One region of the Streptomyces sp. Tu 3180 genome, then DNA from elsewhere that is predicted to be linked to it. Evidence: riboswitches for the same ligand, from Rfam matches in the RefSeq annotation. Region 1 holds a riboswitch; each other region holds the start of a gene.

Region 1 (3,214 bases):
GCCCCCGCGGCGCAGGACGCGCAGGACGCACAGGAAGCCGCCGCAGTCGCCGGCACCGACGAGAACGAGGAGACGGCGAAGTGACCGAGCTCGCCACGATGGACTTCCACCCCCAGCCGCAGGCGGGCGAGGCCAGGCCCTGGGCCTTCCCGGCCCCCGAGCGCGGCGCGCTCGACAACGGCCTGACCGTGCTGCGCTGCCACCGCCCCGGTCAGCAGGTCGTCGCCGTCGAGGTGCTCCTCGACGCCCCCCTCGAGGCCGAGCCGGCCGGGCTCGACGGTGTCGCCACGATCATGGCGCGGGCCTTCTCCGAGGGCACCGACAAGCACTCCGCCGAGGAGTTCGCCGCCGAACTGGAGCGCTGCGGCGCCACCCTGGACGCGCACGCCGACCACCCCGGCGTCCGCCTGAGCCTCGAGGTCCCGGCCTCGCGGCTCGCCAAGGGGCTCGGACTGATCGCCGACGCCCTGCGGGCGCCCGCGTTCGCCGACAGCGAGGTCGAGCGGCTCGTCCGCAACCGCCTCGACGAGATCCCGCACGAGCTGGCCAACCCCTCCCGCCGGGCCGCGAAGGAGCTCTCCAAGGAGCTGTTCCCGGCGGACTCGCGCATGTCGCGCCCGCGCCAGGGCACCGAGGAGACGGTCGCCGGCATCGACTCCGCGGCCGTGCGCGCCTTCTACGAGAAGCACGTCCGTCCCGCCACGGCGACCGCGGTGGTCGTCGGCGACCTCACCGGTGTCGACCTGGACGCGCTGCTCCGCGACACGCTCGGCTCCTGGACGGGCTCCCCGGGCCGGCCCCGGCCCGTTCCGCCGGTGGTCGCCGACGACACCGGCCGGGTCGTGATCGTGGACCGTCCGGGTGCCGTCCAGACGCAGCTGCTGATCGGCCGCGTCGGCCCGGACCGGCACGACCGCGTGTGGCCCGCGCAGGTGCTCGGCACCTACTGCCTCGGCGGCACCCTCACCTCCCGCCTGGACCGCGTCCTGCGCGAGGAGAAGGGCTACACCTACGGCGTCCGGGCGTTCGGGCAGGTCCTCAGGTCCGCCCCGGACGGCACGGGAGCGGCGATGCTGGCCATCAGCGGCTCCGTCGACACCCCGAACACCGGGCCCGCCCTGCAGGACCTGTGGACGGTGCTGCGCACGCTCGCCGCGGAGGGGCTCACCGACGCCGAGCGGGACGTCGCCGTGCAGAACCTGGTGGGCGTCGCGCCGCTGAAGTACGAGACCGCCGCGGCCGTCGCGAGCACCCTGGCCGACCAGGTCGAGCAGCACCTGCCCGACGACTACCAGGCCGAGCTGTACCGGCAGCTCGCCGCGACCGGCACCGTGGAGGCGACCGCCGCCGTCGTCAACGCCTTCCCGGTGGACCGTCTGGTGACCGTCCTCGTCGGTGACGCGGCGCAGATCAAGGAGCCCGTGGAGGCCCTCGGCATCGGCGAGGTCACCGTGGTGGCGGCCGAGTAGGCAGCCGCGCAGGACACGCGCGCGGGGCCCTGGTGACCCATGTGTCACCAGGGCCCTCTTATGCCCGAATTGACGGGAGGTTGCCCGTCTGCCCTGTGGGATGCGCTACAAACTCCGGGTTCTGTTTGGGAATTGGAAGCCCGCCCGCTTAGCGTCTTCCGGGCTGTTCGTCGGGCAGTGCGCCGCACCCGCGGCACCGGACAGCCATCGCCGAGTCCCCGTACGGCGCGAGCCAGGGGAGCCGGGGACCCTTGTGCAGTCCCTGGGGTGAATCGGACGCCCGCGCGTGTCGCGAGGGGGTCCGTAGGAGACCTTCCTGCTCCGAACCCGTCAGCTAACCCGGTAGGCGAGAGGGAAGGAAAGGACCAGCCTGTACATGGCGTTCACCCGCGCCACCGGGAAGCACCGTCGTCCCAGCCGGATGCAGCGCGGCACCGCCCGCGCGGCGGGCGTCGCGGCCCTCACCGGCACCGGCGTCGTCGGCTCCCTCGCGGCCCCCGCGCTCGCCGCCGGACCCGCCGTCGCGCAGACCGGCCTCACCCCCGTCGTCACCCTGGGCGACGAGGTCGCCGCCCGGATCGACGCCCAGGCGGCCGCCCAGCACGAGGCCGCCCGGGAGGCGGCCGAGGAGGCCGCGCGCAAGGCGGCCGAGGAGGCCGCGCGCGAGAAGGCGGCCGAGGAGGCCGAGAAGGCCCGCGCGGAGAAGGAGCGCGCGGCGCGCGAGGCCGAGCGCAAGCGCCTCAACACCTTCGTCTCGCCGATCCCCGGCTCCTACGTCTCGACCGGCTACAAGTCCGGCGGCGCCGTCTGGTCCTCCGGCAGCCACACCGGTGTCGACTTCCACGCCGCGAGCGGCACCCCCGTCCACGCGGTCGGCGCGGGCACCGTCGTCGAGGCCGGCTGGGGCGGCGCGTACGGCAACCAGGTCGTCATCAAGATGCACGACGGCACGTACACCCAGTACGGCCACCTGTCGTCCGTCGACGTCTCGGTGGGCCAGCGGGTCACCCCGGGCCAGGGCATCGGCCTCTCGGGCGCCACCGGCAACGTCACCGGAGCGCACCTGCACTTCGAGGCCCGGACGACCGCCGAGTACGGCTCCGACATCGACCCCGTCGCCTACCTCCGGGCGCACGGCGTGAACCTCTGAGGCGCGCACGCCCCGTCCCAGGCGCACGCCCCCCCGCTTCCCGGTGCCCCGGCTCCCCGAGCCGGGGCACCGGCGTTTCCGGGGAGCGGTTGTCCAAAAACACACATGGAATCCGGCCCGGCATCGGAAATTCCCGCGGATTGCAATAGAGTCACGGAAAAGCGCGCCGCTCGTCGGCGTTTCACGGGGATTAAGCCGGAGGTCGGTCATGCGTATTCCCGCGCACTCGGTGTGCACGGCGATCCGGGACGACATCGTCGCGGGTGTCCACGCGCGGGGCAGCCGGCTCACCGAGGAACTCCTCGCCCGCCGCTACGGCGTCTCCCGCGTCCCCGTCCGGGAGGCCCTGCGCACCCTGGAGGCCGAGGGCTTCGTGGTGACCCGGCGGCACGCGGGCGCGTGCGTCGCGGAACCCACCGAGCAGGAGGCCGCCGACCTGCTCGACATGCGCGTGCTCCTGGAGCCGCTGGCCGCCGCCCGCGCCGCGCAGCGCCGCACCGAGGCCCACCTGAAGGTCCTGCGCGGTCTCGTCCGGCTGGGGCAGGAGCGCGCCCGCCGGGGCGGCAGCGACGACCTGCGCTCCCTGGACGGCTGG
Region 2 (3,214 bases), 2.1 Mb from region 1:
AACCCGAACCCGAACCCGAAACCCGCGCCCGCGCCGGCCGCCCCACCGCCCCGCCCGCCGTCCCAGCCCCGCTTGGAGTACGCCGATGCCCCACCCGTACGTCCTGCTGTCCGCCGCCGTCTCCCTGGACGGCTACCTGGACGACACCGGCCCCGAGCGGCTGCTGCTGTCCGGCCCGGCCGACTTCGACCGGGTCGACGAGGTGCGGGCGTCGGTGGACGCGATCCTGGTCGGCGCCGGCACGATCCGTGCCGACAATCCGCGCCTGCTGGTCAACTCGCCCGAGCGGCGGGCCGCCCGGGTCGCCGAGGGCCGGCCCGAGTATCCGCTCAAGGTCACCGTCAGCGGCTCCGGCGACCTGGACCCGGCGGCGCTGTTCTGGCACACGGGGGGCGAGAAGGTCCTCTACACGACCGACGGGGGCGCCGAGCGGGCCCACGCCCACGGTCTCGCGGCCGATGTCGTCCCGCTCGGCCCCGAGGTCGACTGGCGGCGGCTCCTGGAGCACCTGCACGCCGTGCGCGGGGTCCGGCGGCTCATGGTCGAGGGCGGCGGCCTGATCCACACCCAGCTCCTCACCCAGGGCCTCGCCGACGAGCTCCAGCTGGTCCTCGCCCCGCTCTTCGTCGGCGACCCGGACGCCCCCCGCCTCTTCGGCCCCGGCTCCTACCAGGGCGGCCGGCTGCGGCTGCTCGAGACCCGCGCCGTCGGCGACGTCGTCCTGACGCGTTACGAGCCCACCGCACCCGGCACCGGTGCGGTGCCCTCCGCCGCCGACCACCACTGGCTGGCCCTCGCCTGCGACCTCGCGGACCGGTGCCCGCCGTCCCGGACGGCGTTCAGCGTGGGCGCGGTGGTGGTCGCGGCCGACGGTACGGAACTGGCGCGGGGGCACTCCCGGGAGGGCGGGGACCCGGTGGTGCACGCGGAGGAGGCGGCGCTCGCCAAGGCCGACCCCACGGACCCCCGGCTCGCGACCGCCACCGTGTACTCCAGCCTGGAGCCCTGCGCCCGGCGCGCGTCCCGGCCGGCGCCCTGTGCCCGGCTGATCCTGGACGCGGGGGTGCGGCGGGTGGTCACGGCCTGGCGCGAGCCGGACACCTTCGTGCCGGGCGCCGACGGCAGCGGAGTGCTGGCGGACGGGGGCGCCACCGTCGTCGTGCTGCCGGAGCACGAGGAGCGGGCCCAGGCGCCGAACGGCCATCTGATCGGCCGCTGAGGGGCCGGGGACAACGGGTGTGCTGAGTGTCCCGCGCATGGCGTACACTGGTGTCATACCGACGCGGGGTGGAGCAGCTCGGTAGCTCGCTGGGCTCATAACCCAGAGGTCGCAGGTTCAAATCCTGTCCCCGCTACTGAAGGCCGAGGGCCGGAATCCGGAAGGGTTCCGGCCCTCGGTGTTTTCCTCTCCGCGCGCACCGCTCTCACCGAGAGTGACCGGGCCGCCCCGCTGCGCATAACAACTGACACACCGTCAGAACTCGGTGGACATCCGAGGGTGGGTCAACTCGCCCGTTTTTGGCCGCTCGTGGCGGTTAAGTCCACGCGAAAATCGCGAACGATCAAGAGGAACGGCTTGGAATCCGGCCCTCGCGTCTATTAACGTTCGATAACGCAGCGCGGTCGTCCCAGCCGTCACAGAAGTCGGCTCCGTGCGCACGCGCCGAATCCCGCAAGGGAACCGGGGAACCACCACCATGGGGTGAATCGCGTGGATACCGCCGTGGAAGCACGGCTCGTATACGCGCGTAGGAGACCTTCCTGCTCCGAACCCGTCAGCTAACCCGGTAGGCGATGAAGGAAGGAAAGGAGCGCGCCCACGTGGCGTCCAACCGGCCTGCCCCCGAGGCCCCCTTCATGCCGAGCCAGCGCGACGGCGACACCTTCGTCTACGGCGGTGTCCGCGGCGAGGAGGGCCCCTTCGAGGAGTGGAACCCCACCGCGGAGTCCGTCCGCCCGGTACGCGGCCGGCACCGCGTCGCCAAGCAGCGCGGCGGAGGACTCGCCCGCAGCTCCACGGTCCTGGGCGTCGGTGTCATCGCCGCGGTGGGCGCGGGCGGCATGGCCACCGCCCAGACCGGCAAGCCGCCGGTCTCGATCTCCATGCCCGACCTGCCCAACGTGGGTTCCCTCATCTCCGACGAGGAGGAGCCCGCCGGTTCCGCCACGCCGCTCAGCAGCATCGGCGCGACCGCCGACGACACCGGGCAGGGCACCGCCGACGCCGGTGAGGCGCTGCGCGCCCGGATCATGGCGCAGGTCGAGCAGCAGCAGGACCAGGCCGAGAGCAAGGCCGCGGCGGAAGCCGCCGCGGCGGCCGAGAAGGCGGCCGCCGAGGCCGCCGCCAAGGCGGAGAAGGAGGCCGAGGCGAAGGCCGAGGCCGCGAAGAAGAAGGCGGAGGAGGAGGCCAGGAAGAAGGCCGAGGCCGAGCGCCTCGCCGAGCTGGCCAAGCAGTACGCGCTGCCGACCTCCTCGTACACCCTCAGCTCGACCTTCGGCCAGGCCGGCGCCTACTGGTCCTCCGGCTACCACACCGGCCTCGACTTCGCCGCGCCCACGGGCACGCTGATCAAGGCGGTCCACACCGGCACGATCACCTCCGCCGGCTGGGACGGCTCCTACGGCTACAAGACCGTGCTGACCCTCGAGGACGGCACCGAGATCTGGTACGCCCACCAGTCCTCCATCAGCGTCAGCGTCGGCCAGAAGGTCAACACCGGCGATGTGATCGGACGCGTCGGCTCCACCGGCAACTCCACCGGGGCCCACCTCCACCTGGAGGTCCACCCGGGCGGCTCCTCCTCGGGCGTCGACCCGCTGGCGTGGCTGCGCGACAAGGGCCTCACCCCCTGAGACCCACCGCTCCCGAACCCCGGCAGTCCCGACGGCGTCCCCCCGACGTCAGGGCTGCCGGTTCGGTGACTCAGAAGCGGTAAGGGTTCGGCTGGTACGGCGGGTACGGATGCGGCTGCGGCTGCCCGTATCCCTGGGGCCCGTGCGTCCCCCGGGTCCCCTGGACTCCATGGACCCCGTGAGTCCCGTGCACTTCGTGCATCCCGTGTGCTCCGGGCATCCCGTGCACCGGCCACGGCGGGACGGCGACCGGAACCGGCGGCGCGGTGGTGCGGGCCGCGTGGTCCAGCGCCGGGCGGGCCGCCTCCCGGCGGCGCCACAGCTCCAGCAGCAGCTCCCGCTCCCGTTCGACGAAGTCCGT
Region 3 (3,214 bases), 1.1 Mb from region 1:
CCCGGCGCGGAGTGCCACACGGGTGTGCCCCTCGGGCGACAGGTGCAGCCGGTCGGCGTCCCAGGCCCTGCGGTCCTGCACGCTCCTGAGGGACCACAGGTCGAGCACGGGACAGCCGTACCGGTCGGCGATGGCCCGCACGTGCCCGTTGTACGTGGCGATCTTGCCGCGCAGGTGCTTGAGCACGGGCACGCCACGGGTGTCGAACCCGGTCGTCACCATGACCGTGCCGGACACGGCCGTGAGCGCGGCGATCGCCCGTTCGAAGCGCTCGGCCACCTCGTCCGGGTCGGTGCCCGGGCGGATGATGTCGTTGCCGCCCGCGCAGAAGGAGACGAGATCGGGGGCGAGTTCGACGGCCCTCGGGACCTGGTCCGCCATGATCTGGTCGAGCAGCTTTCCGCGCACCGCGAGATTCGTGTACCGGAAGTCGCCTTCGGGCCGGCGGTCGGCGAGCAGCACGGCGAACCGGTCGGCCCAGCCGACGAACGCCCCGTCGGGGCCGGGATCACCGACGCCCTCGGTGAAGCTGTCCCCCACCGCCACGTACGACCCGATCACTGTTCTGCTGTCACTCTTCGAATCGTCTGCCACAGCAGCACATGATTCACCCTCGAATGTGACCTACGCGACCGTAGGAAAGAGTTGACGTGCGGTGAGATAAGCCACTCTCAAAAAACCGCCCGTTCCGGAATACGCCGAAGGCCGGACCCGGGAATCGGGATCCGGCCTTCGGCGGCGTGTCAGGCAGGTCGTCTCGCGGGGGTCAGAGGGAGACGCCCTTCGAGCGGAGGTAGGAGACCGGGTCCACGTCCGAGCCGTAGTTCGGCGAGGTGCGGATCTCGAAGTGCAGGTGCGGACCGGTCGAGTTGCCGGTCGAGCCGGAGAGGCCGACCTGCTGACCGGCGCTCACGGTCTGGCCGGCCGAGACGGACAGCGAGGACAGGTGGGCGTACTGGGCGTAGTAGCCGTCGTCGAGCTTGATGACGACCTGGTTGCCGTACGCGCCGGCCCAGCCGGCGGAGACGACCGTGCCGGCGCCGACGGCCTTCAGGGAGGTGCCGGTCGGGACGCTGAAGTCGACACCGGTGTGGTAGCCGCTGGACCACATGCTGCCGGCCACCTTGTAGCCGGTGCCGACGCCGCCGCCGGGCACCGGGGAGCTGTAACCGGAGGCGTTCGCGGCCCGGTCGGCGGACCCGGCGTCCGAGGGGGCGGACTGCGCGGGCTGCTCCGCCTCGGCGGGCTGCGACGACGGGGCGGAGGGCTCCTCGGGCGACGAGGCCTTCGACGCGCCGGAGGGGGCGGACCCGGACGCCTTCGGCGCGGAGGACTCCTCCGTCGCGCCGGCGGCGGCCTTGCCGTCGACCGAGAGCTTCAGGCCGGGGTGGATGAGCGAGGGGTTCTCACCGATGGCCTCGCGGTTGTCCGTGTAGAGCTTCTTCCAGCCGCCGTCGACGTCCTCGTCCTCGGCGATCTTCGCGAGGTAGTCGCCGGCCTTCACGGTGTACGTGCGGGCGTCGCCGCCCTTGTCCGCGGCGGCCTTGTGGCCGGTGGCGGAAAGGGACTGGACGGCCTTCTCGGGAGTCGTCTCCGGCGTGGCGGCGTGCGCGCCGGTGGCACCGAGGAGCGGCAGGGCGAGCGCGGCGCCACCGGTTCCGGCGACGGCGATGGAGCGGGTGAAACGCTGGGTCTTGGGACGGCGGTGCTTACCCTTCGCGGGCATGGTGAATTCCTCTCCGGCGCCTGCGAGGTGAGCTGTCGGGTTCGGGCTGGAGGTGCCCGGCCGCGCTGCGACGCGACTTAACCCCAAGCCGTTCCGGAGACCGGAACAGGCAGTCGTACCTGTGGGTCCCCCGCTCCTGCCGTACACGGGTCAGTGTGTGTGTGCGGGCTCCGGGCGGCGGCAGGATTAGGCGTCCGTCCGGATCGGTGGTGAACGTAAGCGACCGCGACGCAAAGGGACAAGCGCGGGATTCTCCGCGAACCTCTTTTTCCGTGATCCACAGACACGAAAGACGTCACCGAGCGTCAACCGGGATTCCCGTTTCCCCCCGAATCCCCTTGCCGCACAACCGAATTACGTGGACATGGCGATAACGCCGCGTCACGGATATGACGATGCTCACGCACCCCGACCCCATCTCCCTTTCTATCGGGGCACGTTATGGCGAACCGCCTTAATCGGACAGAACGCCCCAATCGCCAGATCACAGGCGTCGCAACCGGAACACCGCGGCGTCCAGGTCGCCGCGCAGCCCCGTGCGCAGCCCGTGGTGCAGCAGCACGGCACCCCGGTGCACGCCGCCCTCCCCCGAGCTCTCGGCTCCGCTCGGGCAGGGGGGACCCCAGGCACGGCATTCGTACGCGGACGCCGCGTCGAGGCCCCGCAGCCGGAGTGCGGGGACGGGCTCCCCGTAGTGCTGCGCCTGGAGGCAGGCCAGGACGACGCTCTCGTCACCGAGGACGTACTGCACCGCGCTCAACCCGCCCTCCGGGGCGCGCAGGCGGTACAGATCACCGCGCTGGACGACGGGCCTGATCTCCTTGTAGAGCGCGACCCACTCGCGCGCCTCGGCCAGCTCCTCCTCGGTCCACCGCGTGAGGTCGCCGCCGACCCCGAGCACCCCGGCCATGGCGCTGACGAACCGGAAGCGCAGGGAGCTGACCCGTCCGTTCAGCATGGCGTTCGGGCTGTCGGTGACCCAGGCGGCCATGACCCGCGCCGGGTGGATCTGGCTGAAGCCGTGCTGGATGGCGAGCCGGTCGAGCGGGTCGGTGTTGTCCGAGGTCCACACCTGGTCGGTGCGGCCGAGGATGCCGAGGTCGATCCGCCCGCCGCCGCCCGAGCAGGACTCGAAGGCCACGCCCGGGTGGGCCGCGCGCAGCCGGTCCAGCAGGGCGTACAGGGCGTGCACGTGGTCGGTCCACAGCCGCTGCGGGTACGGGTCGCCGGGCCAGCCCGCGTCGGTGAAGCAGCGGTTGAAGTCCCACTTCACGTAGTCGATCGGGGCGTCGGTGAGCAGCGCGTCGAGCTGTTCCCAGAGGTGCTCCCGGACGTCGGTGCGGGCGAGGTTGAGGACGAGCTGGTTGCGGAACTCCGTACGTCTGCGCCCGGGCCGGAACTGCACCCAGTCCGGGTGGGCGCGGTACAGGTCGCTGTCCGGGTTGACCATCTCCGGCTCGACCCAGATGCCGAACCGCATGCCCAGCC
Region 4 (3,214 bases), 1.3 Mb from region 1:
TGTTGCCAAACGGGCAGAGGCCCTCAACCGGTCGGTACCCGGCGCGGTGAGGAGGACCGGCTCGTTGTCCGTATTCTCTGATCATGGCCGCACCCACCGCATTCTCACTCATCGCCACCGACCTGGACGGGACGCTGCTGCGCGGCGACGACACCCTCTCCGACCGGTCCCTCGCCGCGCTCGCGCGCGTGGAGCGGGCCGGTGCCCGGCACCTCGTGGTGACGGGACGCCCGGCCCCCAGGGTGCGGCCGCTCCTGGACGACCTCGGCGGCACGGGGCTCGCGGTGTGCGGGCAGGGCGCGCAGGTGTACGACGCCGGCGCGGACCGGCTGCTGTGGTCCGTCACGCTGGACCGGGAACTGGCGGAGACCGCGCTCGGCAAGATCGAGGCCGAGGTGGGCGAGGTGTACGCCGCGGTCGACCAGGACGGCGTCGACGGGCTGACCCTGATCGAGCCCGGCTACCTGATGCCGCACCCCACCCTCCCCGCCGTGCGGGTCGAGCGGCGCGGTGACCTGTGGGACCGGCCGATCAGCAAGGTGCTGCTGCGCCACCCGGAGCTGTCGGACGACGCCCTGGCGGCGGCGGCCCGTTCGGTGGTCGGTTCGCTGGCCACGGTCACCATGTCGGGGCCGGGGACCGTGGAGCTCCAGCCGTGCGGGGTCACCAAGGCGACCGGGCTGGCGCTGGCCGCCGAACACCTGGGGCTGGGCCCGGAGCGGACCCTCGCCTTCGGTGACATGCCGAACGACATCCCGATGTTCGACTGGGCCGCGCACGGCGTCGCCATGGCCAACGCCCATCCCGAGCTGAAGGCGGTGGCCGACGAGGTCACCACGTCGAACGAGGACGACGGCGTGGCCGTCGTCCTCGAGCGACTGTTCGGCGGGGCGGCCGTGCTGGGCCGTCAGCGGACGGCTCAGTACGCGCCGAAGACGTTGTCGATCGAGCCGTAGCGGTCGGCGGCGTAGTTGCAGGCCGCCGTGATGTTCGCGACCGGGTCGAACGGGTCGAAGGCGGTGCCGGGCACGTGGTACGCCTGGAAGGTCGGGTCGATGACCTGCAGCAGGCCCTTCGACGGGGTGCCCGCGGCGGCGTTGGAGTCCCAGTTGTTGACGGCGGCCGGGTTGCCGGAGGACTCGCGCATGACGTTGCGGTGGATGCCCTCGTAGGAGCCCGGGATGCCGTGCTGCGCCATGACCGACAGCGACTCGCGGATCCAGCCGTCGAGGTTGTCCGGGTAGGTCGTCGTGGAGGCGGCGGCCGTGGTGGACGGCGTGGTGGCCGCGGAGGCGCTGGTCGCGCCGAACAGCGGGAGGGCGACCACGGCGACACCGGTGCCGGCGACGGCGAGGGAGCGGGCGAGGCGGCGGCCGCCGAAGCGGCGGGGCTGACCGGATGCAGGCATGTCTGGGTTCCTCTCCTACGCCTGCGAGGTGAGCTGTCGGGTTCGGGCGGGAGAGTGCCCGGCCGTGCCCCTGCGGGCACGGCTTCACCCCGAGCCGTTCCGGCGTGTGGCCGGCCCGGCGACTTACCTGGGTCCCCCGCTCCTGCCGTGCGTGAGTGAGTCGTCGTGGGTCGATGCGGGTGGCGGCAGGATTCGGCGTCCACCCGGCAGGCCGGGAACGTATGCGAGAGCACATGTCGGAAACAAGTGCAGCCGCCACAGATGGGGCCGTTTGATCTTGTCATGGGTGTTTTGGGGTGCTTGGTTCTTTGCGAGTGCCAAGGCTCAACTCGCCTGCGGGGAAAGGGAGAACGCCGGTGCGCCGGAGCGGCGGGCGGGCGGGCGGCGCGTGACCGACCTCACTGGCCGTGCGTTCGGTCCGCATTTCACGCCAAAGGGAATCCGATTGACAATTACCGCGAATCGGACAGTGGGACGACAGGATGGTCGGGATGGCGAGTGCGGCGAGGTGCGATCCGGGGGGTGCGGCCCCGCAGGTGTGGATCGTCACACCCCGGAAAACCGATGGATGTCTGTTGTCGTCGAACGATCAGAAACCGACGGCTCCGATCTCGCGCCGTCCGACTCGAGGGCGCCTCCAGGTCGAGCGAAGTTCGAGACCGGGAGACCCGGGCGCTGACGGTGATCGAAACGTGACCGGATACGCTGACTCGAGTGAGGGCAGCGACCTATCGACAAACCGTGTAACCGCCACCAGACACCAGCAGACAGGAGACCCCTCGTGACCGTCGTCGGGCCGTTCGGGCTGAGCGTGCGGGACCAGGCTCTGGAAGCCGATGTCCAGGCCGGATTGACGGCTGTCGAGGAGGGGCTGCTCGAGGCCACCAAGAGCGAGGTGCCCTTCATCACGGGGGCCGCCCAGCATCTGGTGCGGGCCGGCGGCAAGCGGTTCCGCCCGCTGCTCGTGATGCTCTCCGCCCAGTTCGGCGACCCCTACGCGCCCGGTGTCGTGCCGTCGGCCGTGGTCGTGGAGCTGACCCACCTGGCCACGCTGTACCACGACGACGTCATGGACGAGGCCGAGGTGCGGCGCGGCGTGGCCAGTGCGAACACCCGCTGGGGCAACTCCGTCGCGGTCCTCACCGGCGACTTCCTCTTCGCGCGGGCCTCGCACATCCTGGCCGACCTCGGCCCGGAGGCGGTGCGGGTGCAGGCCGAGGCGTTCGAGCGGCTGGTCACCGGGCAGATCCTGGAGACCGCGGGGCCGCAGGACGGCCGGGACCCGGTCGAGCACTACCTGGACGTGCTCGGCGGCAAGACCGGCTCGCTGGTCGCGGTCTCCTGCCGGTTCGGCGCGATGATGTCCGGCGCCGACGAAACGGTCGTGCACGTGCTCACCCAGTACGGCGAGCGGCTCGGCGTCGCCTTCCAGCTCGCCGACGACGTCCTGGACATCGCCTCCGACTCCCACGAGTCCGGCAAGACCCCCGGCACGGACCTGCGCGAGGGCATCGCCACGCTGCCCGTGCTGCGGCTGCGCGAGCGGGCGGCCCGGCTGGGGCTGGCCGAGGACATCGCCCTGTGCGAGCTGCTCGACTCCGACCTCACCGACGACGCCCGGCACGCCGAGGCGCTGCGGCTGCTGCGCGCCCACCCCGCCCTGGAGCAGGCCCGCCGGGACACCGTGCGCTACGCCGAGGAGGCCCGCTCGGCCCTGGCCCCGCTGCCGGAGTGCGACGCGAAGGCGGCGCTGGTGGAGCTGTGCGACGCGGTGGTGCACCGGGCGGGCTGAGCCGCCCGGCCCGT

The links. Region 1 has a riboswitch for cyclic di-AMP ahead of GL259_RS28565 (M23 family metallopeptidase). Riboswitches for the same ligand answer to the same signal wherever they lie in the genome.
Positions count from the first base shown of each region.
Region 2: another riboswitch for cyclic di-AMP. It lies ahead of GL259_RS18970 (M23 family metallopeptidase); the one in region 1 lies ahead of GL259_RS28565 (M23 family metallopeptidase).
Region 3: another riboswitch for cyclic di-AMP. It lies ahead of GL259_RS32970 (M23 family metallopeptidase); the one in region 1 lies ahead of GL259_RS28565 (M23 family metallopeptidase).
Region 4: another riboswitch for cyclic di-AMP. It lies ahead of GL259_RS22830 (transglycosylase SLT domain-containing protein); the one in region 1 lies ahead of GL259_RS28565 (M23 family metallopeptidase).

Region 1 covers NZ_WOXS01000002.1:6,159,655-6,162,868, forward strand. Annotated here, with positions in the region: gene GL259_RS28555 (pitrilysin family protein) at 1-84, shown strand, start outside; gene GL259_RS28560 (pitrilysin family protein) at 81-1,469, shown strand; cyclic di-AMP (ydaO/yuaA leader) riboswitch at 1,668-1,833, shown strand; gene GL259_RS28565 (M23 family metallopeptidase) at 1,846-2,619, shown strand; gene GL259_RS28570 (GntR family transcriptional regulator) at 2,828-3,214, shown strand, end outside.
Region 2 covers NZ_WOXS01000002.1:4,021,302-4,024,515, reverse strand. Annotated here, with positions in the region: gene GL259_RS18980 (dihydrofolate reductase family protein) at 86-1,219, shown strand; tRNA gene GL259_RS18975 (tRNA-Met) at 1,282-1,355, shown strand; cyclic di-AMP (ydaO/yuaA leader) riboswitch at 1,652-1,809, shown strand; gene GL259_RS18970 (M23 family metallopeptidase) at 1,822-2,853, shown strand; gene GL259_RS18965 (PrsW family intramembrane metalloprotease) at 2,924-3,214, opposite strand, start outside.
Region 3 covers NZ_WOXS01000002.1:7,236,717-7,239,930, reverse strand. Annotated here, with positions in the region: gene GL259_RS32975 (SGNH/GDSL hydrolase family protein) at 1-561, opposite strand, end outside; gene GL259_RS32970 (M23 family metallopeptidase) at 767-1,726, opposite strand; cyclic di-AMP (ydaO/yuaA leader) riboswitch at 1,731-1,892, opposite strand; gene GL259_RS32965 (alpha-galactosidase) at 2,211-3,214, opposite strand, start outside.
Region 4 covers NZ_WOXS01000002.1:4,849,079-4,852,292, forward strand. Annotated here, with positions in the region: gene GL259_RS22825 (HAD family hydrolase) at 84-956, shown strand; gene GL259_RS22830 (transglycosylase SLT domain-containing protein) at 920-1,408, opposite strand; cyclic di-AMP (ydaO/yuaA leader) riboswitch at 1,414-1,584, opposite strand; gene GL259_RS22835 (polyprenyl synthetase family protein) at 2,190-3,200, shown strand.